2 regions of the Vreelandella titanicae genome follow, and region 2 is predicted to be linked to the other one. Evidence: predicted binding sites of a transcription regulator. Region 2 holds the regulator's gene; the other holds the start of a gene.
The links. The regulator FNR, encoded in region 2, switches genes on or off when oxygen is low (the NO sensors DNR and NnrR bind a similar motif). The targets are predictions, from matches to a motif close to TTGATNTANATCAA.
Positions count from the first base shown of each region.

Region 1: a site for FNR is predicted at 6,995-7,008, ahead of HZS52_RS02025 (DUF2933 domain-containing protein). Genes of this name have one in related genera too.

Region 1 is NZ_CP059082.1:424,745-440,585, reverse strand. Features, by position in the region: partial or broken gene HZS52_RS24725 (IS3 family transposase) at 1-1,353, opposite strand, end outside; partial or broken gene HZS52_RS02050 (transposase) at 1,601-1,843, opposite strand; gene HZS52_RS02045 (heavy metal translocating P-type ATPase) at 1,922-4,234, opposite strand; gene HZS52_RS02040 (hypothetical protein) at 4,227-4,685, opposite strand; gene HZS52_RS02035 (APC family permease) at 4,713-6,050, opposite strand; gene HZS52_RS02030 (hypothetical protein) at 6,271-6,615, opposite strand; gene HZS52_RS02025 (DUF2933 domain-containing protein) at 6,656-6,832, opposite strand; gene HZS52_RS02020 (c-type cytochrome) at 8,203-8,613, opposite strand; gene HZS52_RS02015 (WD40/YVTN/BNR-like repeat-containing protein) at 8,666-9,532, opposite strand; gene HZS52_RS02010 (cytochrome c biogenesis CcdA family protein) at 9,556-10,299, opposite strand; gene HZS52_RS02005 (hypothetical protein) at 10,315-10,698, opposite strand; gene HZS52_RS02000 (TlpA family protein disulfide reductase) at 10,711-11,259, opposite strand; gene HZS52_RS01995 (DUF411 domain-containing protein) at 11,274-11,714, opposite strand; gene HZS52_RS01990 (hypothetical protein) at 11,815-12,051, opposite strand; gene HZS52_RS01985 (MerR family transcriptional regulator) at 12,297-12,722, shown strand; partial or broken gene HZS52_RS01980 (sulfite exporter TauE/SafE family protein) at 12,719-13,454, opposite strand; gene HZS52_RS01975 (protein-disulfide reductase DsbD N-terminal domain-containing protein) at 13,455-13,997, opposite strand; gene lgt (prolipoprotein diacylglyceryl transferase) at 13,994-14,806, opposite strand; gene HZS52_RS01965 (DsbE family thiol:disulfide interchange protein) at 14,874-15,401, opposite strand; gene HZS52_RS01960 (TVP38/TMEM64 family protein) at 15,491-15,841, opposite strand, start outside.
Region 2 is NZ_CP059082.1:2,265,589-2,281,429, forward strand. Features, by position in the region: gene HZS52_RS10380 (hypothetical protein) at 1-274, opposite strand, end outside; gene HZS52_RS10385 (sodium:solute symporter family protein) at 410-2,191, opposite strand; gene HZS52_RS10390 (DUF4212 domain-containing protein) at 2,198-2,458, opposite strand; gene HZS52_RS10395 (DUF294 nucleotidyltransferase-like domain-containing protein) at 3,168-5,015, shown strand; gene HZS52_RS10400 (3'-5' exonuclease family protein) at 5,021-5,674, shown strand; gene ttcA (tRNA 2-thiocytidine(32) synthetase TtcA) at 5,937-6,857, shown strand; gene fnr (fumarate/nitrate reduction transcriptional regulator Fnr) at 6,850-7,596, opposite strand; gene hemN (oxygen-independent coproporphyrinogen III oxidase) at 7,681-9,114, opposite strand; gene HZS52_RS10420 (sulfite exporter TauE/SafE family protein) at 9,193-9,885, opposite strand; gene ccoS (cbb3-type cytochrome oxidase assembly protein CcoS) at 9,882-10,127, opposite strand; gene HZS52_RS10430 (heavy metal translocating P-type ATPase) at 10,124-12,616, opposite strand; gene HZS52_RS10435 (FixH family protein) at 12,613-13,146, opposite strand; gene ccoG (cytochrome c oxidase accessory protein CcoG) at 13,153-14,589, opposite strand; gene ccoP (cytochrome-c oxidase, cbb3-type subunit III) at 14,810-15,739, opposite strand; gene HZS52_RS10450 (CcoQ/FixQ family Cbb3-type cytochrome c oxidase assembly chaperone) at 15,736-15,841, opposite strand, start outside.

The DNA.
Region 1 (15,841 bases), 1.8 Mb from region 2:
GTCTGTTATTGGGGCCAATTCAAAGCCTAATGATTGCGCACGGCGTTGTAAATTACGAACAATACGTTGGTGGTAGCGTTCCTCATAGTAGTCAGCACCAGGATCTTGATAAACCCAGCCGTAGCGCAGGACGTTGTAGAATAAAACGGCAATTTTCCTAGCTGTCGCAGTGACAGCTTTAGCCTTACCTAGCCGACTCGCCAACCGGCGGTAAAAAGCACCAAGGCCTGTTTGAGAACGCCCAATAGTGGTGGCCGCTAGGCGCAGCAAGGCAGCTGCTCGATTCTTGGTTCGTCGAGTGCGTGACGAGAGTACCTTGCCACCGGAGATCTTGCTTCCCGGTGACAATGCTAGCCAGGAGGTAAAGTGTTTGACCGTGGGCCAACGGCTCATATCCGTACCACACTCGCTAATTAGCTTGAGCACCAAGTAAGGACCGAGTCCGTGGATCTGAGTTAGATCAATGCCCAGTACCTGAAATAGGGAATGGCGTACGTCGAACGCTGGCGCATTAGGGTTAGCATCCCGATGGCGAGCGTCAGGTAGGGAACCTTCAGGCGCTGGCGTTGCAAGTGAAAGCCGTTTGAGAGTCGCTTCAATAAGCTGATCGCATTCGGCGACATGCTCATGGTAAGTGTCGTACAAAGCGAGAGACTGACGCAGTGTGAGTAGATGTTCCTCGCGGTAGTGGCCCTCCAAGCTTTGACGAATTGTTTCCTCACTGGCTTTACAGCGCGGATCACGAAAGGAGGCTAGTACAGCGGAGTCATGCTGCCCCTGGACAATAGCGCGCAGAATCCGCATCCCTGTTTTACCGGTGATATCAGACACAACGTGATGAAGTTGCAAATTCATCTCCATCAATGCTTTCTGCATATGCTGAATATGAGAGGCACAATATTCCAGTAACCTTTCCCGCTGGCGTAGTAACGCTCGTAGACTGGCAAGCTCTTGAGTCGGACGAAAGCTGCCACGCAGCAGTCCATAGGAATGCAAGCGTTGTAGCCACTGAGCATCGTTGATATCCGTCTTGCGCCCTGGGACATTCTTGGCCTCACGGGCATTGACCAGAATCACGTCAAAACCGCGTTCTTCCAAGAGTTCGTAAACGGGGATCCAGTACACACCTGTCGATTCCATTGCGATGGTCACGATGTTCTTTTCCGCTAACCAATCAGCTAGGCGACGCAAATCGCCCGTAAAGGTATCAAAGCGTCGTACCGGTTGCGGATCCCGATCAGGGGGAATCGCTACAACATGAAAACGTGAACCAATATCTATCGCTGCGGCATTGGGGTGAACGACTTGTAACTTGTCCCGCTGCCGAGTGGAGCGGGAGGAATGACGAGCCATGACAGCATCTCCTCAGCAACCGAAAATGACGGAAGGGCCAGAGGAGGTGGCGTTGATGACATCTACCTTCCTAACCGGGATCACCTCAAACGGTGTCACCACTTTCAAGTCCAGAACGCCACCCGAGCCACGTTTTTTAACGGGGTCGACCACCAAAAAGCCAACGGCTGCGCCCCTGGCACACAAGCTGAGTATAGGGCGCCGTCGGGTTTCTGTACCTACAAGCGGGTGCCAACCCATAACGGTTTTTTAATATATCTCGCTCTTCTGACACGCGTTTTAGTTCAGCCTTCAAACGACGGTTTTCAGCTTGGAGATCATCATCTTCTTGCCGTTGTTCTACCGGCTTATCGTAGCGTTTGATCCAGTGGTACAAGCTGTGGCCTGACACGCCTAAACGCTCAGCAACCTCGGCAACGCGATGGCCGCGTTCTACCACCTGTTTAACGGCTTCGATTTTGAATTCTTCAGTGTAACGGGGACGGCTCATGGATCCTCCTAGGTACCTTTAGTATAAGGCCTAGAGGTGTCTACGAAACCCGGGGCGATTCATTGAGACCGTCATGTCTTACTTCATAGCAATCATCCTAAGTCGTAAAGCATTGCCAATCACGCTCACTGAAGAGAGTGACATCGCCGCCGCCGCGATAATCGGTGATAACAGCATACCTGTGAAGGGGTACAAAATCCCTGCGGCAATGGGGATGCCTGCCGCGTTGTAAGCAAAGGCAAAAAAGAGATTTTGGCGGATATTACGCATGGTGGCTTTAGAGAGTTTATGCGCCGTGGCAATACCGGTAAGATCTCCTCGCAGTAGGGTAACCCCAGCGCTTTCTATTGCTACGTCGGTACCGGTTCCCATGGCAATGCCGACATCCGCTGTAGCCAGCGCAGGTGCATCGTTCACGCCGTCGCCGGCCATGACAACAATGCGCCCTTCATCACGGAGACGCTGAATCACTCGGCCCTTGTCTTCTGGAAGCACTTCAGCTTCGACCTCATCAATGCTTAGCCGACGCGCCACAGCTTCTGCGGAGGTACGATTATCGCCTGTCAGCATCACCACTCGAATACCGTCAGCCTGGAGTGAACGAATGGCTTCTTCGGTGGTTTCCTTGATAGGATCAGCAATGGCGAGAAGCCCAGCCAAATTCCCGTCGATGCTCGCAAAGATGACTGTAGCACCGTCACTGCGCAATTGATCGGCGCGTGTGTCTTGAGACTGGGTGTTAACGCCTTCGCTTTCCATCAAGAGCCGATTGCCCAGGGCAATACGCTTGCCATCTATCTGGCCTATAACGCCCATGCCGTTGGGAGCCTCGAAGTCCAACGCTTCTGTTAATTTTACCTCTGCCTCTTTAGCCTTTTCGACTATCGCATGGGCCAAGGGATGCTCGCTGCCTCGCTCAAGACTAGCTGCCAAGCGCAAAAGCTCCGATTCAGCAATGCCTTCAGTGAGAATCAACTCGGTCACTCGTGGTTTGCCTTCGGTAAGCGTGCCGGTTTTGTCGACGACGACGGTGTCGACCTTCTCTAGACGTTCAAGAGCTTCGGCGTCGCGGATCAACACGCCTAACTGGGCACCGCGCCCTACACCCACCATAATCGACATGGGGGTAGCGAGGCCTAGCGCGCACGGGCAGGCAATGATCAGAACACTAACCGCCGCAATCAGGCCAAACGCCATCGGCGGGGTAGGGCCCCACAATGACCAGGCGATGAAAGCCACAACGGCAATGAGAATAACGACGGGTACAAAGATGCTGGCGACTTTGTCGGCAAGCCCTTGAATGGGTGCGCGGCTACGCTGGGCGCTGGCGACCATTTGCACAATTTGCGACAGCATCGTGTCTTGGCCAACCTTGTCAGCGCGCATGACGAATGATCCTTGCCCATTGATACTGCCGCCAATAACGCCATCGCCAACTTCTTTTTTTACCGCTAGCGGTTCGCCGGTAACCATGGATTCGTCAACGTTGGAACGACCTTCCATCACTTCGCCGTCTAATGGCACCTTATCGCCGGGGCGCACCCGGAGACGATCCCCTACCTGAACCTGGTCAAGAGAGATATCTTCCTCATTGCCCTGATCATCAAGGCGTCGAGCGGTAGCAGGCGCCAAGTCGAGCAGAGCACGAATAGCGCCAGAGGTTTTTTCACGAGCGCGTAGCTCTAATACTTGTCCCAGTAAAACTAAAACGACAATCACTGCCGCTGCTTCGAAATAAACGGCCACCGAACCATCGGCTTGACGGAAGGCGTCGGGAAAGATGCCCGGTGTGAGGGTGGCCAGCAAACTGTAGAGCAACGCGGTGCCGGTACCGATCGCGATTAGCGTGAACATATTAAGGCTGCGATGCACTAGCGAACGCCATCCGCGTACAAAGAATGGCCAACCTGCCCAGACGACTACCGGCGTTGCCAGCAGCAGTTGAATCCAGTTAGAGGTTTGCTGGGAAATAAAATGCATAAGGCCAAACACGTGGCCACCCATTTCTAGGGCAAACACGGGGAGGGTCAGTACTAGGCCGATCCAGAAACGCCTGGTCATGTCCTTGAGTTCGTCCGAAGGGCCGGTGTCAGCAGAGACGGTCTCAGGTTCCAGCGCCATGCCACAGATTGGACAGTCGCCTGGGCCTTCTCGTCGAACTTCTGGGTGCATCGGGCAAGTATAAATAGACCCCGAGGGTACTGACGCTTGTGACTGTTTGCTTGGCTCAAGATACGCATCAGGCTTGGCAATAAACTTTTCCTGACACTTTTCTGAGCAGAAGTACCAAGTCTTACCCGCGTGATCGGCACGGTGGCGGGAGGTATGGGGATCAACGTCCATGCCACAAACAGGGTCTTTCACCTTTGTCTCGTTATGGTCTTCAGACATCGTTCATTCTCCCCGTTTGGCGAACAAGGCGCATGGCTTCGTGCTCTTCAAGTGCTAAAAGGGAATCTAAGAGCTCTTTAGCCTCAGGAATTTCCGCTTTGCCAACGAGGGTTCGATAAAGGTTTATCGTTTGTTCATGGAAATCAAAAACCTCTCGGCAAATGTCGTCAACACTTAGCGTGGAATAGGGCGCATCGCAGGTACGATGCGTACGGATAGGTTTATGCTCCAAATAGTCATAAACGTAGGTTTTTAATGCTTTCGCGTCAGCAGTCTGTTCAAAGCGCGCCACAACGCGCTGCATTTCCGCTTCCTGTGCAGCTAAGTAATTGAGCAACATGCGAGCGCGCTCTTCTTCGTGTATATCGGCGCAATGAGCAAGGCAAGCTGCAAGATGCTCGTGTAACTGACGGGTCCAATCGATCAATTCACCAAAGGTTCTAACGTCCATTTGGTACCTCCTATAACGCTATTAACGTTAATGAGTGTGAGAGTGCTCGCTATCGTTTGAAGCGTCGCGTTTGGATAGGAAAATCCATTCGCCGAGTAAAAGAGTAGCCATTACTACGCCAGCAACGATGAGCACCATGGGGTCCGAGATGGCTTTTACCCATAAAAAGCCGATTAACACGACAGCATCTAGTAGTATGGCAATGCTAGGAATAACAGGATTAGCCCCCACTCTGTCCTTGAGATGACGAAGCACACCCCAGTGGATGGCCATATCCATGATCAGGTAGAAAATGATGCCTAATGCTGCGATGCGGCTCAGGTCAAAAAAAGCGGTGAGCACTAAGCCAAATACGATGGTGTACACCAGTGTATGCTTTTGTACACTGCCGGGCATGTGGAAATGGCGGTGAGGAACCAGCTTCATTTCTGTCAGCATGGCGAGCATGCGTGAAACGGCAAAGACGCTGGCGATGATACCGCCCGCCGTTGCCAACATGGCGAGAATGACGGTAAACGCAACTGCCGCTTCACCCAGTGCGGGACGGGCAGCGGCGGCCAGGGAGTAGTCTTGGGTTTCGATAATTTCAGGCAAAGATAGGTTGCTGGCAACGGCAAAACCGACAAGGGCATAGATCACCACGCATAGCGCAATCGAGATCGTGATAGCTTTGCCAAGATTCCGCTTAGGATCTTTAAGCTCCGAACCACTATTGGTAATCGTCGTGAAGCCTTTAAATGCCAGTATGCCGAGCGCCGTAGCACCTAAAAAGCCCGTTATCGTAGGCGTAGGTGCATCGTTGCCAGCACCCATTTCGATGGAGTCGGCAATAAACACGCCGACAATACCAAACACTATAATGCCACCTATTTTGATAAATCCGAGCACCGAGGCGACGGTCTCGATCAAGCGGTTGGCGGATAAATTGATCAAAAAGGCTATTAGCAGTAAACCAACCCCGAGTAGGGGCACAAATAGTGAACGATCCCCCAGGTCAAACAACTCAAGCGTGTAGGAACCAAACGTTCTCGCCAAAAAACTCTGTGCGATCACCATGGAAAAATACATCAGGAGGGCATGAAAGGCGGTGGGAAGCGTCGGGCCATACGCTTTCTGTAAATACATGCCAATCCCACCTGCTGATGGGAAGGTATTGGACATTTTAACGTAAGAATAAGCGCTGAAAGAGACAATGACGGCAGCGGCCAGAAAGGCTAGAGGAAATAGCCGACCAGTCATTTCGGCCATTTGGCCGGTTAGCGCAAAAATACCGGCCCCAATCATCACGCCGGTGCCTAATGCAACGGCACCGACCAACGAAAGACTGTTTTCTTTATATTGTGGCGTTCTATCCTGCCCAACCATGAAAGCGACTCCTTGTATTAACGGCAACCACAGCAGCAATAACTGCCGAGGACTCCTGTGCGGTGTTTTTTGATGCTATATAAATTAAATATAGAACCTATGTGCAGCCACATGGCAAATGACTAACGGAAGGTCTGATTTTGCGAGGCCACAGGCAAGCAGCTCTTACCCTAAACTAGCTAGTCTTGCTCCTGGTTGTGTCATGTAGCCGTTATGACTATTAATGACAGCTCCAAGGTTCCTGTTTAGCGTTGTCTTTAACGTTCTGATCGACGAAACGGTAATACTCCTTCTTAAAGCGGTTCCACCGATCAGCGCTGACCTGTATGTCATGGAGCTTGAGAATTTTTTCAACGTCATCGATGCAGAGCCTCAGCGCATCGTAAGCAAGGCTGATATTTCGGTTTTTCTCGTTGTAGACCACCTTATCCATTCCATAGAGTCGGTCGATATCTGACAGCGCTTCTTCAATGCGTTTGGATTTACTAGGCTTGATTTTTAAATTCCGAGTCACCAGTGTGTTTTTGGAAACACCCAAGCGGTGCTCTTGTTGTGTCGTTTTCATGGTCTTTCTCCCAGGCGCGTACATGTATATATAGAGTGGTTCAGTCCTTGTCTATTTTGTCCTTATGACCGCCGTGGTGTTTATGCATGAAAATATGCATCAGTGGGCATGCTGCCAAAAAGAGGAAAGGTAAGAACTGAAATAGGTGGAGACGGTGCTCGGTTCCAATCAGGTATCCCGCCCAAATGACAAACCCAGCAAGTGGCACCCACAACATCAGCAAACGACTACTTGTACTGTTACTCATAATCACCTCAGTAACTCGCCCAAAGAGCCAACAGCAGTTAAGGCCGTTGGTTTGGGAAAAATCAAATAAATAACCCCAATAACAGCATGGATGATTTGTCTGAACGCAACCTGAACAGCATCGGAGGGAAATATGATCCTGATCAAGCGCCTCGCAAAAAGTAGGCGATAATTACCCAAGCGGTATCCATAGCCTCATTCCCATCATCATTAGGTTTTCGGTGAGCGATACAAAGCTTAATGGGTATTACTGTTGCCGACACAGGCGCACTTGAGCTCACGTTTATCGAGGTATATCGCTTTAAAGACAGAACCTGTCACACGGTGCCAACGAATAGCGCCAGTGGCGCAGCCAGCCAGATAAGCGTATCGGCCAGCAATTAGTAGCTTCGGAAGTATCTAGGCGTGAAGGTAAACGTAACTGAAGGGGACTTGGCGCTGGGCGTGCAGGTCATAGTTGAGAAACATGGCGCTAAAGCTCGCTACGCCCTGCAGCTTTTGCAGACCCGGGGGTATGATCGCTGTGGCTACGGCATACTCTAGCACGCGTGCAGTGAATATTATGCACTGAACCTCCCAACTGGCAGAAAAATCGATGAGTAACGCAGTGGCAAAAATTGCCAGCACAGGGCGATAGGTGGTCGCATTAGGGTCTGAAACGCTAACTCCCAGGTGCTCATGAAGCTCTTCATAGCCGCCAATACGTTCATAGCCCAGATATCCCTGGGAAATCGTATCGACATGTTCCTGCTCTGTAAACGCGTCAATCTCTTATCGCGAAGTCAGCAGGTTTACGTTCACCTAAGGCCCATGTGCACGAGCAGGTCAACGATCTACAAGCCAAACGGACATATGTACTCTCCTGTTTGCAACCATAAGCGCGAGCGCTGGAGTGGGTCGTTGTCACCGTTATGAACCTCTTAGTTGTTTATTAACACTATATTGCTTACCTAACATAATAATCTAACTCCCTTCCACAGCCTTCAGATCAAATATGTGGCGCGACGAAAACTTTATTGTGAAGTGAGCCAGTCAATCTTACTAAGCCTGAAGGCGCCTCAGTCGTTAGGTAATAAGTTTATTTTATATGAAATTTGTTAACTTCCATGTCTCAACATAAACATTTGAGATTCGCTAAAGTGTATATTTATTCGCTGACAATGCGAAGTTGGTTTTCTAAGTAAGGGCTAGCATTCGCCGGGAGCAGGTTTGTCGGAGTTAAAAGGACCAAGAGGTTGTTTTCTACTTAATAACACAAGTGGGCGGTTGAGACGGTAGCTAACAGTGTGGTGACCCATAAGGTGACTAAGAAAATTTGTTATAGGGCATAGACACTATTATTTACTCTGGGGGTATTCCAGTTTGTATTGGAAAGGGGTTCTCAATACTTTCGTCTGCTTGGTGACGCCTTTGCTCTTGTGTCCATAATATCTTGAGATAATTCACCACATCTCGTATCTCGCTGGGAGCCAAAACTTCCTGATACGCTGGCATCGTTAGCCTATCGGTTTTATTCCAGGGGTCGCGCCAACCCTCGGCAATAATTCGGTAGAGCATGGCATCAGAGTGTTTCCAGGTATGGCCCTCTGGCCCATGTGGTGGAGCAGGTAACTCGCCTAGAGCATTTTGCTCTTCCCAGTTGGGCATGCCTTCGCCTTGTGTACCGTGGCAACTAGCACAGTATTGTCGGTAAACTCTTTTTCCGTCTTCCAGCTGAGGAGTATCGCTTGAAAAAGGACGGTCCTCAGCCATGGCGTGCCCCACAACCATTAGCGTCAGCCATGAGGCAGTGAAAAAACAGTGCTTACGCATCGGGATAAGTCCAGGATTGGCCTTCGTCTTCACTGTGTAGAAGTTCCCCTTTCTGGTTTAAACCATAGAGAGTGTCTTTGGCGGAGAGTGTGAGTGCAACGAGCTCTGTGCCGTCACCAGCTACTTGTTGCCACTCTTGACCACCCGTTTCACTACGCCATAGTCCTTGCTGTGTAACCACATAGACTCGCTTTGGGTTGCCAAGGCTATAAGCCACATCATAGACGCTGCCAGCATCAAGTGCTCCGGTCGGTCTCCAACCGCAAAAGCAGTCCATCGATAGACGCACCGCATCGTCCGATACCCCGTAGAGCCAGCCGGTCTGCATGCTGCCTTCCATGTCAGAGTGGACGAGTCGGTTAATCTTTTGTGAAGGACCACTGTCCATTTTTTTCCAGGTGGTGCCAGCATCCTCGCTTTGGTAGATGCCGTCTTCTTCAATTACCGCATAAAGTGTTTCGTTCTGACGGCGATGTACAGCTAGCGCAGTAACCTCTCGGCTAGGTAGGTTAGCGCTAAGCTCTTGCCAGGTTTCTCCATTGTCGGTGCTACGCTGCACCCCGATTGAGGGGCCTGCGATATAGAGCGCTTGCGGATCAGTGGAGGGGACCGATACCGCGCGCAACTGGCCTTCATTCACGTCTTCGGGCAAGGGAATCGCATTCCAGGTCATGCCTTCATCGGCACGCTGGAATAGTTGGTTAGCCTCAATTTTAAACAGTCGTTTGCCTGTTACGTCATATTGCAGTGCAAGCAACCCTTCTTCAGTTGCCAAGGCCGTAATGGCGCTGCCAAAGCTGACTGCGGCCAAGCCTGTCAGTAAGAAGACACGTAAAAAACGACTCACGATCATGTGCATTTCAATATTTCCTTAAATAACGATTAGCCGATAACACCTAGGGCAGGGAAAGTACGCAATAACCAATATGACAGCTCGGATAGTTTGCCTGTGATCATTAAGCTACCCATCAGAATCATGATCAACCCAGCCGCTATATGTATGAAATGCCCCCAGCGACGCAGGAATTTCTGGTGCTTTATGAAGCGATCGAGCGAAATAGCACTCAGCATGAAGGGCACACCCAGACCCAAAGAATAAACGCCGAGCAACGCCATGCCGCTCCAGGCGTTGGCCGTGGAAGCGCTGACGGTAAGAATGGCACCCAAAATCGGGCCAATGCAGGGGGTCCAGCCAAATGCAAACGCTAAACCAAGCAGATAAGCCGCACTGCGGCTTCCGCCGACGTCCTTCAGTCGACCCATAAACCGCCATTCTTGCTGAAACCAGCGCCACGGCATGAGCCCGGTCATGAAGGCACCAAACAGGATGACGATAAGGCCACCGACTAGGTTTGCTTCTTGGCGATACACCAACAGCAGACGACCAATGGCTGTGGCACTGGCTCCCAGCATCAAAAAAACGGTTGAAAAACCGAGCACGAACCACATTGACTGGGTTAATACCCGAAGACGCTCTCGTCTATCCGCTTCCTGTAGTTGTCCGAGCGAGCGGCCGGTCATGAATGAAAGATAGCCAGGCACAAGTGGCAAAACACAGGGCGAAATAAACGAGATCAGGCCTGCCAGAAAGGCAGTGGCAAGTCCTATATTGGCTACTTCAAGCATTATCCTTTACCTATGCTAGGCTTGGAATTTTGACGAGGACTGCTTGATTGACTCGCTTTGATCTACTATTTGGTGAGTGGTGGGCGCTGTGTCGGCATTCACTTCTGAAGCGTCTTCTACCTGGGCCTGAACATTGGTAGCGTCGCTTTGCTCGGTCGCTTCACCTTTTTTGTCTTTGCACTTCATTATGCATAGGCCTAATCCGCACATAATGAGACATGGCAATAGGCTCAATAGAATAGGCGCGATGCCGAGCAAGACCAGGTTATCCCAGCCAAAAGCAAGGCCGCCAGCCACTGCCACGCCACCCAGCAACATCAGGCCGCGAGGCCCTGTCAACAGGCCTTGTAGCCCCGATTTTTGTTTGCTCTGTTGGGTTTTGTCGTCACAACAACTCATGGTGCTACCTCATTATCTGGTTGCAATCATTTCGGTAAGAAAGTCGATCATGTCTTGAGTGTTCCACTCGGCTTCCCCCACGAGGCGCCCAATTTCTTTGCCTTGGCGGTCAAGTAGCAGCGTCGTGGGAATACCTACAGCCCCAAGATCTGCACTAGCCATCCCGGTTTTATCTATATAGGGAGCCAGATGCTCAATGCCTATCTCTTGATAAAATTCATTAACAATCTCGATCCCCTTACGGTCGATCGATAAGGCGACCACTTCAAAATTATCGCTGCCAAGCTCAGCCTGGAGGGCATCTAAAGTGGGCATTTCCTCTCGACAAGGCCCACACCATGTTGCCCAGATGTTGAGTAAAATCAGTTTTCCTTCAAAGTCAGCCAACGTTAAAGGGGTGCCGCCGCTATCCTCGAAACTGATTTCCGATACGTCGTTGGGGGTGGCCCAGAGAAGAAACCCTTGTGGCCCTGAGCTTTCTGACGGGGCGGCCATGGCAAGGGATGTGGCAGTCATCAGAAATACGGCTACGAGATATCCTGCCAGGATGGGTAGTTTCATCGCCACACTATCCCTTAGTGAGTCGCGTAAATGTCGGGGCTATCGGTCGGTTGCGAGGCTATGGCATAGACCTCGAGCGGGCCGCGTTTTTCTCCCGACATGCCCGGTGAGCCAAGCGGCATTCCCGGCACACTCAGCCCTATGATAGAGGGCTTTTCATCAAGCACTTGGGTCACACTCTCAACAGGCACATGCCCTTCGAAGAGATAGTCTCCTACGACCGTGGTATGGCAGCCATGCAGTTCTTCAGGGACGTTATACTCGGCTTTCATTTCCACTAGATCATGGGTGTCGACCGTCTCCACGTCGAAGCCGTTTTGTTCCAAATATTTGGCATATTCGGCACAACACCCGCAATTGGGATTTTTGTAGAGGGTCGCTGATATATCAGCCGCCAATCCCGATACGGGAAAAGCCAGCAAAGACGTAACAGCTAACGCTTGCCAATGTTTCATATATTGAGTGTCCGGTTAGTTAACAGGGCGGAAGGTCTCATTGACGCTGCCCGCATAAGAAAAAGGTTGCTTGCGTACAAGCAACCCCATCCGAGTCGTTTCAAGCGTCGTCGTTCTCATGCTGCATGTTTTCCATCATGGCGTTACATTTTTCCATCACGGATTTCATATCGCCCATCATGTCGTGCATACCACCTTCTTGCATCATATTGCTATGCATGTCATTGCCCTCCATCGGCTCCTGCTGATTCTCTTCTTGGGCAAGAAGCGAGCTAGCTCCGAAGCTACTGGCAGCAACAATGGCGGTAAACAGGATCGCAGTATTACGTTTACGCATGACACTCTCCTCCGTGTGTGAATCACTCTGCCAAACGAGCTGGTGGTAGGACTTGATTACGGTTTTTACCTTGTGGCAGAGGTGCTTTTGTAAGATATCCTTAAAGCAGACTTTAAGGTCAAGGCCTCATTTTAAATTTCGATGTACAACCGAAAGGTTTGCCATAAACGCTCAATTGAAGACTTGACCTTTGGGCAGCCTGGCGGTTGTAAGCTGGCTACGAGTAAACAAATGAGGGTAAGCCAATGCGAGTTTCCGAGCTGGCTCAGACGGGAGGGGTAACGGCAGAAACAGTACGTCACTATACAAGGGAAGGGTTGTTGCAACCGCACCGCGACCCGCGCAACGGTTATCAACTCTACGATATAGAGTCCTTGGGGCGCCTACGTTTTATCGACTGCCTGCGTTCGCTGGGCGTTAGTCTTCCAGAGATCAAACAAATATTATCTTGGGCGGATCAAGGCACCGTAGAGTTTAATGAACCAGTACCACTCGCCACTCAAAGGCGACGTCTGAACTTGCGGACCCAAGAACTCCAGGTGATAGAGCGATGGTTAGATAACATGAACCAAGACAAGATGACTGAAAGCTTCAGTCTGAAGGAACTAATCGAATCGCTTGGGACAGGTAAATTAGTTTTCGAGGCTAATGATTCGCGAAGTAATCATTAGTGATGCGGCGAAGTCATGGCACTGTGCGTATCCATCATCCCTATCATGGATTGCAGATGCCAGAGTTGCCAGACGGCAAACGTAATAATCAGCAGCGCTGCTAGCGTACGAGTCGCGGGGCTACGTATCCATATTGAGACACGGCGCGCTGCCACTCCGGTCGCTAGGACGGCAGGCAAGGTGCCGAGCCCAAAGGGCCCCCATCATCGCGGCGGCACGCAATGGCTCGGCTACAGCAAGACTCCAGGCCAGCATCGAATAGATTAGCCCACAGGGCATCCAGCCCCATAGCGAGCCAAGTGCGAATGCTTGGGGTACTTTTACAACAGGCATCAAGCGACGGCCTATTGGTTCGATGCGGCGCCACAGGACGCGCCCCAGTGCCTCGATACGTAGCAAGCCCTTCCACCAGTTGGCGATATACAGTGCCATTAGTATCAACATGACCGCCGCCAGGATACGCAACACCAGGGCGAAGCTGTCCAGTGCATGGTTGAGCACGGAACCGAGCAGGGCCACCAAGGCACCAGCGATCATGTAGCTGCTGATACGACCTAAATTATAGCCGAGCAACAGACCTGCTAAACGCCTCGGCTGTCGCATGCTGGGGGGCACAGCAAAGGTCAGGGCACTCATGATGCCGCCACACATGCCGATACAGTGCGCGCCTCCCAGCAAGCCGAAGACGAAGGCCGCCGCCAGCGGCGGCAGGCTCATGTCGGCGGGATTCATTTAAGGGGCACCTTTGGAGCTACCCGCCGTATCACGGGAGGGGCTGATGGTGAAGGCCGCCGGAGGCGAACCGTACGGTGATACGAGTTCGACCTGTTCGGGTGGATAGCAGAGTCCTTGGTCGGAACAGCCCTGAAAGGTCACCATGATGGCCAGCGGCCCGGTAACGGTGTCGCTCGCCTCGATGGGCGCACTCACCAACACCTGATCGTAGAAAACGTTAATGTTCCCTAAAGACGCGTGCGACATTGGCTCGCCAGGAGGCAAAGCCAACTCACCGAAATTGATATCTTGAGAGAGACTCTCAATCGCGAACTGATGCCGGTGAAGGTAGTAATTTTCGGCGGCGGTGAAGCCGATATAAACTCGATCATCGTCTCGCCAGGCGGTGGTTCGGAAGGCTTCTTTAGCCGGTAGAAAGTCACGTTGGGGCGAACGGTTAAAGGGGGAACTTTTGTCACCAACCTCAAACATCTCTTCACGTGCCGCTACCGGGGTGACTATAAAGAGTGCCACCGTTAGAAAAGCGAAGACTTGTTTCATGAGTTTAACGCCGCCTTTGGCTTATCCATTGGCTGACCTCTGGACCAAGCGACCAGAGCAAAGCCCGCGACGATCATTGGTAGTGTCAGTAGCTGCCCCATGGTTAACCAGCCAAAAGCGATGAATCCCAACTGAGGGTCGGGGAGGCGCACGAACTCTACGATGAAACGGAAGGCTCCATACAGAAGCAGGAACAGCCCAGAGATGAGGCCCCGCTGACGTGGTCGGCGCGATAGCCACCACAGCACGGCAAACAACACGACACCTTCAAGGGCAAACTCGTAGAGAGCCGAAGGATGCCGTGGCTCTGGGCCCAGCTCCATCATGGATGGAAACACCATTGCCCAAGGTACATCACTAACTCTCCCCGGTAACTCGTGATTGATGAAGTTCCCGAGGCGACCCGCTCCCAGGCCGATGGGGACTAACGGAGCAATGAAGTCGGTCAGTTGAATAAAAGCCAGTTGATGTTTGCGAGCAAACAGCCAGGCAGCCACTAACACACCGGCAAGGCCGCCATGAAAGCTCATGCCTCCTTCCCAGATTTTTAGTAACCAAAGGGGGTTGGCTTGCAGTTGTTCGAGCCCGTAAAACAGTGCATAGCCAAGGCGGCCGCCAACGATGATGCCGATGGCGGCGTAGAAGATCAGGTCGCCTATATCATCGTGGCTTAGGCCGAGTCGGTGGGCGCGACGCCGACCCAACCACCAAGCGGCCACTAGCCCGATTACATACATTAAGCCATACCAGTGAATCTGAAGAGGGCCTATGGCGATGGCGATCGGGTCGATTTGAGGGTATTGCAGCATATATCTTCCTTAATCAATCGTTACTGTTGGAGTCATCAACAAAAATTATTGCGTCTTAAGAGCCGTTTTATCGTTTCCACTTCTCGACTTCCTGGATGACTCGCTCAACATCTTCAGAAGTTATGTAACCTGTATGTTTGTAACGAATAGTGCCCTCGGTATCGACCAGATAGCTTTCGGGTGCGCCATAAACACCTAGCTCAAAACCTAGGTTACCCTCTGGATCAAAAATATTGACTTCAAAAGGATTCCCAAACTCGTCAAGAAACTCGAGTCCCTTTGCCTGGGTATCCTTGTAGTTGATGCCAACCAAGCGGACGCCTCGCGCGGCTAAGTCCAATAACTGCGGCATTTCATGCTTGCAAGTGGGGCACCACTCTCCCCAAACATTGACCAATGTCACCTTATCTTTAAAAAGAGATTCATCAACGACCCTTGAGGGGTCTTCCAGCGTCGTCAGGTTGAAGGCCGGAAACGGCTGAGCTAACAAGGGGGAATCTCTGGCGCTAGGATCCATTGATAAGCCCTGATAAAAGAAAAAGCTCAAACCAAAAAAGCCCAATAGGGGTAAAAATAGCAATGTCCGAGATTTCACGTATACGTCTCACAGGTAGTAGCGGGTAAGTGCCTGCTGAGCATTGTTAGTGCTTACGGAAGTTGATTTGGAGCACTAGGTTGCATCGGTCATGGCTTCCGAGCCCATAGGCGTTTCGCCAGCAGCGGCAGCAATGTGATGCCACTGATGAGGACCAGCGCGATCGTGAGACCACGGGAGTCGGCGGTAATTAGCACTTCGCCGAACTTGACGATCAGATACGCCGTGGGGATTACGCCGGCCAATGTGGCGATCAAAAAGCGCCAGAAGGACAGGGGTGTAATACCTGCCGCGTAGCTGATGGCATCAAACGAAATGAAGGGCACCAATCGGGATGCAAAAACGATGAGCATCAAGCCGGTTTGAGAGCGTTCCTTCCCCAGCCAGTTAAGGATGGGACGCGTACGCGACCAGCGTTGCATTACCTCATAGCCGAGCAA
Region 2 (15,841 bases):
TGAATTTGGTGATCATCGGAATGGCAAAAGTCCATGGGCGCCATACCGCCGTGCTGCTTTCGGTTGAAATGACCGTGGCGGTCTCGGGCAGTTGTGCCTGCTTGTGGTCAAACCAGCTGTACTCCACCTGAACTTGATAACCCAGCATACCCAGTCCGCCACACACCGGGACTATCCATTTGGGTAAACGTTTGCCGCTCAAATTGCGCAGTATCAGGCCAATCCCGGCTGCCGCAAGGCCTGCAAAAACGGCGGCGATCAAGTGCCAAATCATAATTTATCCTTTCAAAAAGCCGTCTATAAAAGCTATCTATAAAAGCCATCGGGCCTCCCTAAGGAAGCCCGATGATGAGGTCGATTCCAAAGCGTTATCGCCGTATGGCGATAACGCATCAGGAAGGAGTATGACTTAGTGGTCTATCGCCATGCCAGCACCTTTCGGATAGCGAACGCTTTCCACCAGATCCTGAATTTCCTGCGGCGGTGCAGCTGTCACTCTGGAAACCGCAAAGGCAACGGCGAAGTTGATCATCGCGCCTACGGCACCGAAGGAGAGCGGCGAGATGCCAAAGATCCAGTTATCCGGCGTGTTTGCCAGCATATTGGTATCCGGCACGAAGAACCAGCCCAGGTAGGTAAAGATGTAAAGCAGGGTGCAAATCAAGCCCGCCAGCATACCGGCGACCGCGCCTGAGCTGTTCATCCGCGTGGAGAAGATACCCATCATCAGCGCGGGGAACAGTGATGCACCGGCGATACCAAAGGCTAATGCCACCGTTTGTGCTGCAAACCCCGGCGGATTAAGCCCCAGGTAAGTGGCCAACAGGATGGCACCACCCATGGAGATTCGCGCTGCCAACATCTCGCCTTTCTCGGTGATCTTGGGATTGATCATGGTCTTGATCAAGTCGTGGCTGATCGCCGACGAGATCGCCAGCAGCAAGCCTGCAGCTGTCGAGAGTGCTGCGGCGATACCACCCGCTGCAATCAAACCAATAACCCAGCCGGGAAGATTGGCAATTTCCGGGTTGGCGAGTACCAGTATGTCATTATTGACGGTTAGCTCGTTGCCTTCCCAGCCACGATCAGAGTAGTCGGCAGCATCATTATACATTTGGATACGGCCGTCATTGTTGAGATCGTTGAAGGTGATAAGGCCTGTTTCTTCCCATGTACGAACCCAATCAGGGCGTTCTTCGTACAGAATCGGGTTTTGCGCAGCCTCTTCGTAGTTTTCAACCTGCCCCGCCATCTCTGGGTACACGGTGGTCGCCAGATTCAGACGTGCCATTGAACCGACCGCAGGAGCCGTGAGGTAAAGCAGGGCAATGAACACCAGCGCCCAGCCAGCAGACCAGCGAGCATCGGCTACTTTCGGGACGGTGAAGAAGCGAATGATAACGTGGGGTAGACCGGCAGTACCGACCATCAGCGACAGGGTAAACAGCACCATGTTGAGTTTGTTGTCCACATCGGCGGTGTAGTCGCGGAAGCCAAGTGCGCTAACCACGTCATCCAATTTAGCCAGCAGCGGAATGCCGGATTCAGTATGCGTGCTGAACATACCGAACATCGGAATCGGGTTGCCGGTTAGTTGGAAGGCAATAAACACCGCAGGAATGGTGTAAGCGATGATTAGAACGATGTACTGGGCTACCTGGGTATAGGTAATGCCTTTCATACCACCAAATACGGCGTAGAGGAAAACGATCAGCGCGGCTAACCAAATACCCCAGGTGTTGCTGACTTCAAGGAAGCGAGAGAACGCTACGCCCGCACCGGTCATTTGACCGATAACGTAGGTAACCGACGCCACAATCAAGCAGACGATAGCCACTAAGCGAGCGGTGTTGCTGTAGAAGCGGTCGCCGATAAAGTCAGGCACGGTGAACTTACCAAACTTACGCAGGTAAGGTGCTAGCAGCATCGCGAGGATAACGTAGCCACCAGTCCAGCCCATCAGGAAAGTAGAGTTGGCGTAGCCGCCTGAGGCTAGCAGGCCCGCCATGGAAATGAACGATGCAGCTGACATCCAGTCCGCTGCGGTGGCCATGCCATTGGTGATCGGGTGAACCCCGCCCCCCGCGACATAGAAGTCTTTCGTTGAGCCGGCGCGCGCCCAAATCGCAATGCCTATATACAAGGCAAAAGAGGCGCCGACGAACAGTAAGTTAATTGCAAACTGGCTCATACCGGCTTACTCCCCAAGGCCAAATTTTTGATCGAGCTTGTTCATCTTCCAGGCATAGAAGAAGATCAGCACGATAAACGTTAGGATTGAGCCCTGTTGTGCAAACCAGAAGCCAAGATCGGTACCGCCAACCGGAATACCGGCGAGCAGCGGGCGAAAAAGGATAGCGCATCCGTAAGAAACAAATGCCCAAACAGCCAAGCATCCGAAAATTAAGCGGACGTTTGCTTTCCAGTATTCAGCAGCGTTGGTTTTGTCATCTGCCATTGTGTTGCTCTCCACTTGTGATTTTTAAGGTTGGGAAAGTTCACGAGGAATAGCGTGTGACCCATCAGGGCAATCGCACGTCTAAAGCCACCCTATCGATAGGAGTGGTGAGTCAGCTTCTGTTAGTACATCACCTTATTATTCGATATGAAATGTCGAGTTAGTTAGTGACGTGCGATTACCCTGCATGACTCATTGTTAATACTGGGCAATAAACGTCAAAAAATAAATCCCAGACTTTGGTATCAATAAACGACGAATTGGCTTTTGGTAAGATGCATGTTATTGAAAATACGAGTTTTTAGAGGCTGTTTAAGCGAATTTTGTAGGCGTTTGAAGAGCTATAGGACGATAGTCTAGTGAGCAAATAAAAGCAGTTATTGGCTACTTTAAATACATGTCCTGGGTTTTGCCGGAAGCACGGTTAGTAAGTGTCGATACTTTGGTCGTGTATCAAAAGTCGCTTCGACTTTAGCGTGATAGCTAAAGGTATAACAAGGTTATACTTGCTACTTGGGAAGTGAATCCTTTATACCCGTACAGCCACCTTCATATAATAATCGATAACATTTTTTTTGAAGCGCTGGTGTGGGCCAATTTATGTGGGCCAGTATCGAGTCACGACGTTTATTTATTTTTGCTTATGTCTGCTAGCGCGCCTTAAGACACAACCCGGTTAGTCGCAGCCCGTTTAATGAGGTTATACCCCATGGTCGATGTGGATCTATCCCAACTGCCGTTTACGCTTCTTGACGATGAGGGGCGTGACCACATTCGTCGTGGCATTGACCTGGCCTATTTTGATCGTGACGAAATCATTTTAGAGACTGGCCAAGCGGGTGAGTTCGTTTATCTGATCCATAAAGGCGAAGTGGCGGAAATCGATCCTACATTGCCCTCATCTACCGCGCGTATTGGTCACTACACGGCAGGGGACCTGTTTGGCGCGATCAGTATTCTCAACGGTAAAAGCCGCTACCGCTTTAAGGCTGAACAGGAGTGCCTGTGTTACCTAATGCCTAAAGCACTGTTTCAGCAGCTGTGTCGCCACTATCCTGATTTCAGCAGTTTTTTTCGCCAATCGCTGACCCATAAGGCGCGCCTGATGACCGAAAAGCGCGCCGAAGGTGGCGTCACCATGGCAGGCTTTATGCTGGCCAAGGTAAGCGAGTGCATGCGTGCGCCACTGCTGATGGCAGCGACGACCGATATCGCTAGCGCTGTAAAACAGCTCAACGAAAGTCACGCCGACAGCCTGCTGGTGTCGACCCAGGACGACACCCTCGGCATGGTGACCAAAACCGATCTGCTCAACGCCTTAGTGCTAAAGGGCAGCGCGGTAACATCATCGGTGGATAAGATCGCCCATTTTAACTTGGTGACCGTCGCACCGGATCAGTACTTATTTGAAGTATTGGTGCTGATGACCCGCCATAAAGTGGCGCGGGTGGTAGTGATGGAGCAAAACGTCTTGAAAGGCGTTGTAGAGCTCACCGACGTGCTTAGCTACTTCTCAAGCCGCAGCTATGTGGTGAGCCTGCAGATCGAGCAGGCGACCAACTTAGAGTCGCTTTCAGCTGCCAGTCAGCGCACCCCGGAGCTGGTCAAAGCGCTGATGGCCCAGGGCGTTAAGCTGCGCTTTGCGATGGATCTGCTTGCGGCACTAAACGGCCGTATTATTAGCAAGGCCTGGGAGTTCACTGTCGATAAGCGCTATCACGAGCAGAGCTGCATGATGGTGATGGGCAGCGAAGGGCGCGGTGAGCAGATTCTAAAAACGGATCAGGATAACGGCTTGATTCTTGCCGATGAAACCCAGTGGCCTGATCTTGCCAGCCATATGCAAACGCTCACCGATACCCTGATTCAGCTTGGTTACCCGCCGTGCCCCGGCAACATTATGGTGTCTAACCCCGAGTGGGTGGCCACGGTATCCCAATGGAAAGGTAATATTGCCAAGTGGGCCAGGGAGCGTGATGGCGATAGCCTGATGAAGCTGGCCATTATGCTCGATGCTCATGGCGTGGCGGGCAACCCGAGCTTGCTTGAGAGCGTGCGCGATGAGCTGTTTGAACGCTGCTCGGGCGATGAGCTGCTGCTTTCCTATTTTGCCCGCACGGCGCTGCGCTTTTCGACGCCGCTGACGCTGTTTGGTTCGCTGAAAAAGCCTCAGCACGGTATCGATATCAAGAAAGGCGGTATTTTCCCTATCGTGCACGGTGTCCGCACCATGGCGCTTGAGCGGCGCATCAAAGCCACCTCGACGTTTGATCGCTTGGATGCCCTGGTTACTGACGGCCGGTTGGATCGCCGTTTTGCCGATGACCTGGGCGAAGCGTTGGCGCTCTTTTCTGAGCTGCGCCTCAAGCAGCAGCTAAGTACGCTGGAAACTTCTGCGGATGCGAAAGAAACTAACGCCCAAAGCAGCAGACGCGCTAACCGTGTCGTGGTGCAGAACCTCTCTTCCCTGGAGCGCGACCTACTGCGCGAAGCGATGCATATTGTCAAAGACTTTAAGCAGCGGCTTTCCCACCGTTACCATTTGGAGTATTCGTGAGCGGAATGCGGCTGTTAGATCGACATGTGACGCTATTTAGCGGCTCGCTGCGCACCTTGTTAAGGCGTGAAAGTGACCGGCGTCGTTGTGCAGACTCCCCCTATGCCTGGCTGTTTCAGCCCTATATGGGCGAAGAGCTGGTGGCGCTCGCCTGCACAGCAACGCCCACGCAATCATCACCTGTGATCAGCGTGGCGGCAGTGGTGCTGAGCCATCAGCAGGTGCATACCAGTCGTGCTTTTGTGATCACCCTTGGTAGCGCAAAGCAGCCCGAGAGCGCAACGCTGCGCCGTCATCACTTGCTGTGCGAGGCGGGGGAGATACTGCCACCAAATAGTGATAACTTGAGCGCGCTAGTAGAATTTATCGGCAATCGGCCCATCGTTGGCTGGCAGTTAGAGAGGCGCATTGGAGCATTGAATGCACTACTCAGTAAGCGGCTGAATTTTGCCCTGCCCAACGCCCAGGTCGATGTGGCAAAACTGCATCAGCGCCAACTGCGCCGTTTGCACCCGGAGGTCGAAGCGCCCAGCAGCTTCGCCCAGGCGTTGGCATGCTGGCAAGTACCCGTCATGGGCATGCAGAGTGTGCTTGGAGAGGCCACCGCCAGCGCACTGCTGTATATGCGCCTGCAGCGTATTATGGCGCAGGTGGCATAGTAGTCTCTTTCGTCGTGGCGAGGACAGCTTTCCGCGAGGGCGCTGTGAACCCCTCCCTGGGCGCTACTTTTGTCATCCATGACAAAAGACCCTCGCTCCAAGCTGCCCTCGCACCGAGGTATGGTGCAGCGGTCAAAATAGTCACTTCCAATTGCGATATCTTGTGTGGCTACGTCTGATTAGTTGGGTCAGGCGGTGAGTGTTGTTAGAATAGTTATTACTTTTTTCTCTCACGCCTTCTACCCTCGGCAGTGCTTATACCATGCAAACTCTTGATCACTTTGATCCTGCTCACCTTGATACGGTTGGAGCCACCCCAGCTGACGCTGAGCACGACCAGCCTGAGCTGGCTGATGCGAAGCAGAAGCGTGAATTTAACAAGCTGCAAAAGCGTCTGCGCCGAGAAGTGGGCAATGCGATCATTGATTATCAAATGATCAATGAAGGTGATCGCGTAATGGTCTGCCTCTCCGGTGGAAAGGACAGCTACACGATGCTGGAGATTTTGCGCAATTTGCAGCGCAATGCGCCGGTCAATTTTTCGCTGGTAGCGGTCAATCTGGATCAAAAACAGCCGGGTTTTCCCGAGCACGTATTGCCTGCGTATCTGGATAAGCAGGGCGTGGAGTACCACATTGTCGAGCGCGATACTTACTCGGTGGTAAAAGAGAAAACCCCGGAAGGTAAAACCACCTGCACGCTTTGTTCACGGCTGCGGCGCGGCTCGTTGTATGGCTTTGCCGAAGAGATTGGCGCCAATAAGATAGCCCTGGGCCATCACCGGGAAGATATTCTCGAAACACTGTTTCTCAATATGTTCTTTGGCGGCAACCTGAAAGCGATGCCGCCAAAGCTGCTATCCGATGATGGGAAGAATATCGTTATTCGGCCGTTGGCCTACTGCAAAGAGGCTGATATCGCCGAGTTTTCGCGGCTGATGGCGTTTCCGATTATTCCCTGCAACCTGTGCGGTTCACAGCCTAATATGCAGCGTCAGGTGGTCAAAGAGATGCTCGCCGAGTGGGACAAAAAGTTTCCTGGCCGCCTGGAGAGCATGTTCAAGGCTGTCACCAACATTGCCCCTTCCCAGTTGGCCGACCGCAGCCTGTTCGATTTTGAAGGCCTTGAGGCCAAGCAAGCAGAGCTACTGGCGGGGCGTATCCAAGCCTTTAACGTCAGCTAACTGTTTGCTCTTCCTCTTCGGCGAGGGTAATCAAGCGCGGCATATCGAGAATGTTGACCTCTCGCCCGGAGACCGCCACCACACTCTGCTGCTGAAAGCGGCTTAGTATGCGGCTGACCGTTTCCACCGCTAAGCCCAGGTAGTTGCCGATATCAGCCCTGGGCATTGAGAGGCGAAAGCTGTAAGGCGAGTAGCCCCGGCGACGAAAACGATCCGAGAGGGTAATCAAAAAACTTGCCAGCCGCTGATCGGCGGTTTTACGCGAAAGTAGCCGCATCATACGCCGGTCATCGCGCAACTCTTTGCTCATGCTACGATAAAGCTGGCCACGCAGTTCGGGTAGCTCCTCCGAGAGTAAGTCCAGGCGGTCAAAAGGAATCTCGCAGACGGTGGTCGTTTCCAGGGCGATAACGCTACCGGGGTAATGCTCTTCGTCAATGCCATCCAACCCCACCAATTCACTGGGCAGGTAGAAATTGGTTAGCTGCTCGCTGCCGTTACCTTCGGCGGTGACCTGTTTCAAACTGCCCGAACGGACTGCGTAAACGCTGGTAAAGGTGTCGCCCTGACGAAACAGCGGCTCGCCTTTTTTGAGTGGTGCACGGCGACGAATAATAGCGTCGAACTGCCCCATATCGTCCAGCTCAAGGGCAAGCGGCAAGCACAGAGAACTCAAGCTGCAGGTTTGGCAGCGAGTTTCGTGGAGTAGTGAGCGACGACGGCTCATGGGTTCCAACATGCGTTGCTCCTTGAGTGGGTCACACTTATCAATTAGAAAATCCTTACTTATTATAGTCGCTTTAGCATGCCTGCAATAAGGTGATTAAACAATCTTAGAATACCGTTGTCCCGTTTGCCCGGAAAGGTGGGTATCAAACGCCATCGCTATATGGCGAATCAGCAGCCGCCCCATCGGCGTGGCGTTAAGCTGATCAGCGCTGCGGGTCAGCAGGCCATCCTGTTCGGCGCTCTGCAGGCGCTCAAGCGCTGGCGCAAAGTAGCGGGGGGCATCGATGTTCCAGCGTTGACTAACGGCGGCCAGGTCAATGCCCATATCGCACATCAGCCGCTCAATTACATCCCGGCGGATCAGGTCGTCATCACTTAAGCGTATGCCACGCACGGTGGCAAGCTGCCCCTGATCCAGCGCCGCTTCGTAGCGGGCCAGATCGCTAGGATTCTGCGCATAGACGTCATCAATACGGGAAATCGCCGATACGCCAAGCCCGATTAAGTCGCACTGAGCATGGCTGGAGTAGCCCTGGAAGTTGCGCTGCAGCGAGCCTTCGCGCTGGGCAATAGCCAGGCTATCGTCAGGGCGGGCAAAGTGATCCATACCGATATGCACATAGCCAGCTGCGGTGAGCATTTCGATGGTGGTGCGCAGAATCGCTAGCTTCTCTTCTCCGCCTGGCAAGTCATCGACATTAATGCGCCGCTGCGGGGCAAAACGCTCGGGCATATGCGCGTAATTAAACACAGAAAGGCGCGCCGGGTTGAGCTCAATCACCTGGCGTAGGGTGTTGGCAAAGCTCTTTTCAGTCTGAAATGGCAAGCCATAAATTAGGTCGAGATTGAGCGAGCGAAAGCCCAGGCGATGCGCCTCATCCATCAGCGTTTCGGTAAGTACCCGAGGCTGGATACGATTAATCGCTTTTTGCACCAGTGGACTTAAATCCTGAACGCCCAAGCTGATGCGATTAAAGCCGAGGGATTCGAGATGGCGCAGCGTAAACACATCCGCTTCGCGAGGATCTATTTCAATTGCGTAATCGCGATCAGCAGACGATGAAAGACCAAAACGTGCATCCAGCCGATCAATCAGGTCGCCCATTTGGTTCAAACTGAGAAATGTCGGCGTGCCGCCGCCCCAATGCAACTGCTCCACCGGTCGTGATGTATCCAAATGGCGTGCGGTCAGCACCATTTCACGGTCAAGCCGGGCTATATAGGGCTCGGCAAGGGCAGTGTTTTTGGTAGCGATTTTATTACACGCGCAGTAGAAGCAGATCTTGCGGCAGAAGGGCACATGAACGTACAGCGAGAGCGGACGCTTACTGGCATTGCTACGCTCCAGCGCCTGGGTCAGGTCGCCAGGGGTAAATTGGTCGTGAAACGATAGCGCTGTTGGGTAGGAGGTGTAGCGTGGGCCGTTGGTGTCGTAGCGACGCAGTAACGCTTCGTCCCACACCGGCTGCATAGGGGCTGCGGCAGCAGCGGGTGCAAGAGGCAAGGCAGCAGGGGTATGAACGGGCATGAAGGGGCGCTCCGACGTTAGGATATGCCGCTAGCCTAACCCGTGGTGAGGAGGTAAATGTTGAGCCACGTCATGCTATTAGAGGTTGTGTGCCGTAAGAGTCCAGAGCTGCCACAGCGCAAACGCGATAATCGTTAGTGCCGCCACGCTGCGCGTCGCCGGGTGGCGAATCAAGTGGTTTAGCTGGCGCGCAGCGAGGCCAGTGGCGAGCAGCGCCGGCAGGGTGCCTAGCCCAAATGCGCCCATTAGCAGCGCGCCCTGGAACGGGTCGGCAATCGCCAAGCTCCAGGCCAGCATGGAGTAGACCAGCCCACAGGGTAGCCAGCCCCAAAGTGCGCCCAGCGCGAAGGCTTGAGGGATATACACCACCGGCATTAAGCGCCGCCCCACAGGCTCGATAAAGCGCCATAGACGGCGGCCAACCGCCTCCACTTTGAGCAGCCCTTTCCACCAGTTGGCGATATACAGTGCCATCAGGATCAGCATCAGCGCGGCAAACACCTGAAGCAGCATTCGTGCCGTGGCGGAAAGCGAAAACAGCGTGCCTAGCAGTGCCACCAGCGCGCCTGCGCTCATATAGCTAACAATGCGGCCTGTGTTGTAGCTGAGCAGCAGGCCTCCCATGCGCGCCGGATGACGCATGCTGGGGGGAACTGCAAAGGTGAGCGCGCTCATAATGCCGCCACACATACCAATGCAGTGGGCGCCGCCCATCAAGCCAAACACAAACGCCGCCATTAGCGGCGGCAGATCAAGCCCCGTTGGATTCATGGCCGAGGCTCTTGGTCGTCGGGTGTGTCTGCCGCTGATGGTTCGGAAGATTTTTGCTTTGCCTGCTGATGCTGGCGGCGCTGCTCAGGGCTAAGATCGTTTTCATCCTCATCAAATAGAATGCGGTGCGCTGGGCCTTCTAGGTCATCGAACTGATCATTTTTCACCGCCCAGAAAAACGCCCAGACGGCGAGGCCCAGCAAAATCAGGGAAAGCGGGATCAGCAGATAAAGAATCGTCATGCGGCCACCGGTGTTGAAGTGTCTAGCGTTGGCGCGGGCTGAGGTCGCCAGCGCGACAGTCGCAGGGCATTACCCACCACTACTAGCGAGCTAAGCGACATTCCAATTGCGGCTAGCCAGGGCGGCACCAGACCCATTGCCGCCAGCGGCAGCGCCGAAACGTTGTAGCACACTGACCAAATCATGTTCTGGCGCATGATACGCCGGGTGGCGCGGGAAATCTCGATGGCCTCAAAAATCCGCATCAGACGTGGGCTGAGCAGCACTGCGTCGGCGCGGGTGCGGGCTAGATCCGTTGCGCCATTCATGGCAATCGCCACATCGGCACCGGCTAACACCGGCACGTCGTTAATGCCGTCACCAATCATCGCCACGGTTTCGCCTGCGGCTTGAAGCTCTTTCATCCGGGCCAGCTTGCCTTCTGGGCTGGTGCCCGCATGCCAGATGGCAATATTGAGCTGATCGGCCAGGCTTTCCACTGCATCCTCGGTGTCACCAGATAGCAGCTCCACGCTTAAGCCCAGAGCCTGGAGGGCTTTGATCGTGGCGGCAGCGTCGTCGCGAACGCCATCGTGCAGGCCAAACCAGGCGCGGGGTGCACCGTTTTCACTAAGCAGCAGCCATTGGCCTTTGGCAGGCGCCGCCATGACGTTATCCACGGCGCTATCTATTGAGCTAGCCATTGCGCCATTTATTGCAAACCTGGGCTTGCCCAACCGCCAACGAGCGCCGTTTAGGGTCCCTTCGAGCCCTTGCCCGGTGTGGCTGTGAATATCTTTGGCTTGCAGGGTAGCCTCTCGGAACGGCCGAAAGGCGCGGGCGATCGGGTGTTCCGAGTGGGCTTCAAGGGCGGCGGCAATGGCCCGTGCATGCTCGGCGGTTAATTCACCAAAGGGCTGGGTTTGGGTAAGGTGCATTTCGCCGCGGGTTAGGGTGCCGGTTTTATCAAAAATCACCCGGGTAACGTTAGAGAGCGTCTCCATGGCATCGGCGCGGGTGATCAAGACGCCGCGCTTTCGCAGTTGGCCATGACCAGCTGCCAGTGCCGCGGGAGTGGCCAGCGCCAAGGCACAGGGGCAGGTCACCACTAGCACCGAAAGTAGTACCCAGAGCATCCGTGAAGGGTCGATAAACCACCAGGCGAGGGTCACGCAAGCCGTTACTACCAGCAGGCGCAGCACGAATAGGTGTGCCATGCGCGCAGCCATCTGGGCCAGCCGTGGGCGGCTGGCAAAGGCACGGTCGGTCAGATCGACGATACCCGCTACACGGGCATCGCGCCCTGTGTGGGTAACCCTTATCACCAGCGGGTTTTCCATGTTTTGGCTACCGCCGGTAATGCGGTCGCCCACTCGGCGGGTTACTGGTAGGTATTCGCCGGTCAGCATTGATTCGTCCAGGCTCGATTCACCCTCCTCGATGATGCCATCGGCAGGCACGCCATGGCCGGGCTTGATCAATACGCGATCGCCGGGAGTGAGTTCGCTGGCGGGCAAAATGCGCTCGCTGCCGTCACTGTCCAGCCGTGTGGCCGAAATCGGCAGCACGCCGCTCAGCGCATTGCCGCTATGCCCGCTGCGGCGCCTGGCGCGACTCTCCACGTAGCGGCCAAACAGCAAAAAGAAGGTGAACATGGTCACCGAGTCAAAATAGACCTCGCCCACGTCAAACAGCACCGCATAGCTGCTGGCAAGATACGCCCCGCCGATTGCCAGTGACACCGGCACATCCATGCCCAGTACGCCGGTGCGCAGGTCGCGCAGGGCGTTGCGGAAAAACGGCTGGGCGGAGAAAAACACCACTGGCGTGGCCAGGGCAAAGGAGAGCCAGTGGAACAGTGCGTAGAAGTCTTCGCTGATTTCACCGGAGCCGGAGACATAGATCGGGATCGAGAACATCATCACCTGCATCATGCCGACGGCGGCAATAATCAGCCGACGTACGTTCATGCGCTCTTCATGCTGCAGGCGCGCCTGGGCCTGGTCTGGCTCGTAGGGCTGGGCCTCGTAGCCAATCGCGGCCAGTTCGGCCAGCAGTTGCGAGAGCTTCAGCTGCTGAGGATCCCAGCTCACCCGCAGGCGGTGGTGAGTTAAGTTCACGGCGCTGGTGGCAATTCCCGTTAAGGCATTCAGGCGGTGCTCGATCAGCCAGGCGCAGGCAGCACAGGTAATGCCTTCGATGGCGAGGGTCGCTTTGACGTTGCCCTCATCGCCGTCGGGGTGAACAAACTGTGCCTGAAGTCCGGGGTCGTCAAACACCGACCAGGTATCGGCTTTGGCAGCCTGGTGCTCATCAGGGCGTTCGGGCAGTTCGGTACGGTAGCGGTAGTAGCTTTCAAGGCCCCCATCGACGATGGCATGGGCCACCGCTTCGCAGCCAGGGCAGCAGAGCGGATGGGCATGATCATCAAGGGTAATCGACCAGGGCGCCCCAGCGGGCACCGGGTTACCACAGTGGTAGCAGGGCGCGGCAGTCGTTACGTCGCTCATTCGCTTGCTTTGCGTCCTCCCGGCAGTAGTGTGACGCTGTCTTCATCGGGGAATGTGGCTTCACCGGTAAGGCGCCAATCGGCATTTTCCAGCGCGGGCTGAATCTGCAGATACCAGCGGTAACGCAGGTTGTCAGGGCCTTGTGTGATATAGCGGCCGTCACGGACATGCTCAAGTACGAAGGATTGATCACGATCATCTTCGGTAGGGAAGATAAAATCCAAATAGAGTTTGTCGGGACGCGCATCGCCGCTTAAATCAATCACAATATCGCTGGTAAGCGGATCAAGGCGTAAATCTGCGCTTAGGTTTAACTCTCTGGCACGGTCTTGCTTGGCAAGCACCATATTGATGGCTTTGCCATGCTTGTAATAATCCTCCTGAACAACCATGCCATCGAAGCTTTTAACCGACATAACGGCAAAGGTAATACTAAACATAATGGATGAGAGCAGAATGCCGATTAAAAACCACGGCCAAAACTGCTTATACCAAGGCGTCACCTTATCGCCAGAGGGTAGGGATGACATAGTTGCTTATCTCCTAATATTGCCCAGGAAGCTGGTTTCGCGCTCGATACGAATATCCGCATCCTGTTTAGCCTGCAGCGTGAATACAATGGGGTGGCTGGGTTGCTGTAAATCGTCGGGATCGGCGGTCACGGTGACGGCTTCGAAGCGCGACTCCCCCGCGGGTACGCTAATAGTACTGCTGTCTAGAGTGAGGCTGGGCAATCCAGCAACGCTTAGCTGGTAGGTGTGGTCTTGATCATCCAGGTTGCGAATGGTCAGGCTAAATACATTGCTAATCTGACCGTCGCGGGTCATTTGGTAGAGCTGGGTACGCTCGCGTTCAGCGTCAAAATTGAGCGGCATGCGGTCGTTAATGGCCCAGGCAAAGGTGCCCACCATCAGCACCAGAGCGGCGAAGTAGCCGAGCAGGCGCGGGCGCATGATATGGCTCTTTTTGCCTTCCAGAGCATTTTCGGTGGTGTAGCGCACCAAGCCCCGCGGGTAGCCCATTTTATCCATCACGCTATCGCAGGCATCGATACAGGCGGCGCAGGTAATACACTCGTACTGCAGTCCATCGCGGATATCGATGCCGGTAGGACAGACCTGCACGCAAAGGTCACAATCGATACAGTCGCCATAGCCTGCCTCGCGGGCTTCTAAATGGCTTAGGTTTTTTTTGCGATGACCACGGGGTTCGCCACGTGATTCATCGTAGGAGACGATCAATGTGTCGCGGTCAAACATGACCGATTGGAAACGCGCATAGGGGCACATGTAGATGCACACCTGTTCGCGCAGCCAGCCCGCGTTGAGGTAAGTAAATACCAGGAAAAAACCAACCCAGAAGTAGGACCAGCCGTGAGCTTCAAGGGTGGGGAGCTCTGTCACTAAATCACGAATCGGCGTGAAGTAACCCACAAAGGTAATGCCGGTGGCGAGGGCAATGAGCAGCCAGGCCGTGTGTTTAGCCCCCTTGCGCCAAGCTTTGTCGGCGGTCATCGGTTGGTTATCGAGTTTGATGCGCCGATTGCGCGAGCCCTCGATACGGTGTTCAAGCCAAATGAATAGAAATGTCCAAACGCTTTGCGGACAGGTGTAGCCACACCAGACCCGACCCGCAAAAACGGTAATAAAAAATAGCCCAAAGGCGCAGATAATCAGCAGCCATGACAGCAGGATGAACTCCTGCGGGTAAAACGTGGCGCTAAAAATATGGAATTCACGGTTAGGCAGGTCGAATAGAATTAACGGCCGACCACCAATGTTAATCCACGGTAAAAGAAAAAATGCCAGCATTAACGCCCAGTTGGCACTGCGCCGTAGCTTTTGGAAAACGCCTTTAATTTCGCGCACGTAAATGTGTCGCCGCTTGGCGTACATTTCTTGGGTAACCGTTTCAGAGGGAACGTGATGTCCCACCGGATTCGGCGTGACGTCTTGGCTTGGTATCTTTTCCATGGCGATATTCCCGGCTCAGAAGGCAGGAGAGGTGGCACCTTTCTTCAACTAAACGAAATGCTCAGTTAAATCATGTGCTTTGTTAAATATGATGCTTAGTCGCGGTCTAGGTGTTTCGTTAATATTGTATCGGGTTGGGTATAAAGAAAGGGTGCGGTTTGGGGCCGCACCCTTGCTTGGCTAGCGTTGCTGACGGTAACTGCTATCTGTCAGCGGTCAATCAGTCCGCTAAGCGCAGGCTATACACATAGGCGGCAACCAGGTGAACACGCTCTTCACCAATATAGGCCGCTTGCGCAGGCATATGACCGTTACGACCGTTACGCAGCGTTTGACGGATAGAGTCACCGACTTCCTGGCCGGGTGCCAGATAAAGCCAAGTGTTATCGGTCAGGTTGGGTGCGCCGAGAGCCGTGTTACCCGTGCCGCTGGGGCCGTGGCAGGCAGCACACACCGCCATAAAGGTGCTTTCGCCCTGTTCAGCCTGCGCCTCGTCATGCTCTTCATTAGACAGCGAAAGTACGTATTGCGTCAGGTTCTCAATATTCTCCTGCCCCAGTTGCTGCCAGGAGGGCATTAGGCCGTTACGGCCATTATTGAGAGTGGCCAAAATATTTTCTGGCTCACCACCGTATAGCCAATCGTCGTCGGTCAGGTTAGGGAAGCCGTAGCCACCCTGAGCGTTTGACCCGTGACACACTGCGCAGTTGTTTTGGTAGATACGTTCAGCGACCTGCATCGCCTCCGGATCTTCGGCAAGCTCAGGAATGGGCACCTCCTGATACTGGGCAAAAATCGGCGTGAAGCGCTCTTCGGCTTGAGCCACTTCCTCTTCCCACTGCCCCTCTTGCGACCAGCCCAATATCCCCGCGTAGTTGCCCAGGCCGGGATAAAGCACCAAGTAACCCAGTGCAAAGACCACCGTTAAAACGAATAGCTGGAACCACCACTTTGGCAGCGGGTTGTCATACTCTTCGATGCCATCGGCGGCGTGGCCGGTGGTTTCAACGTTCCCGTCCGCGTCAGGCGTTTTATCGGTACGGCGGTTGGCCAGCAGTATCCATACGCTCAACGCAATCGTGCCCAGCGTAATGATAATGATCCAGGCGCTCCAGAAGCCGGATAGGGAGTCACCCCATAGATTACTCATATATTCTTATCTCCCCTGTCGTCGCGGGAATGCGCTTCGCTGTCGCGTTCACGCGAAGCGTGCTTGTCACTGGTCGGTTGCTCATCGTCGTCTGCAAAGGGC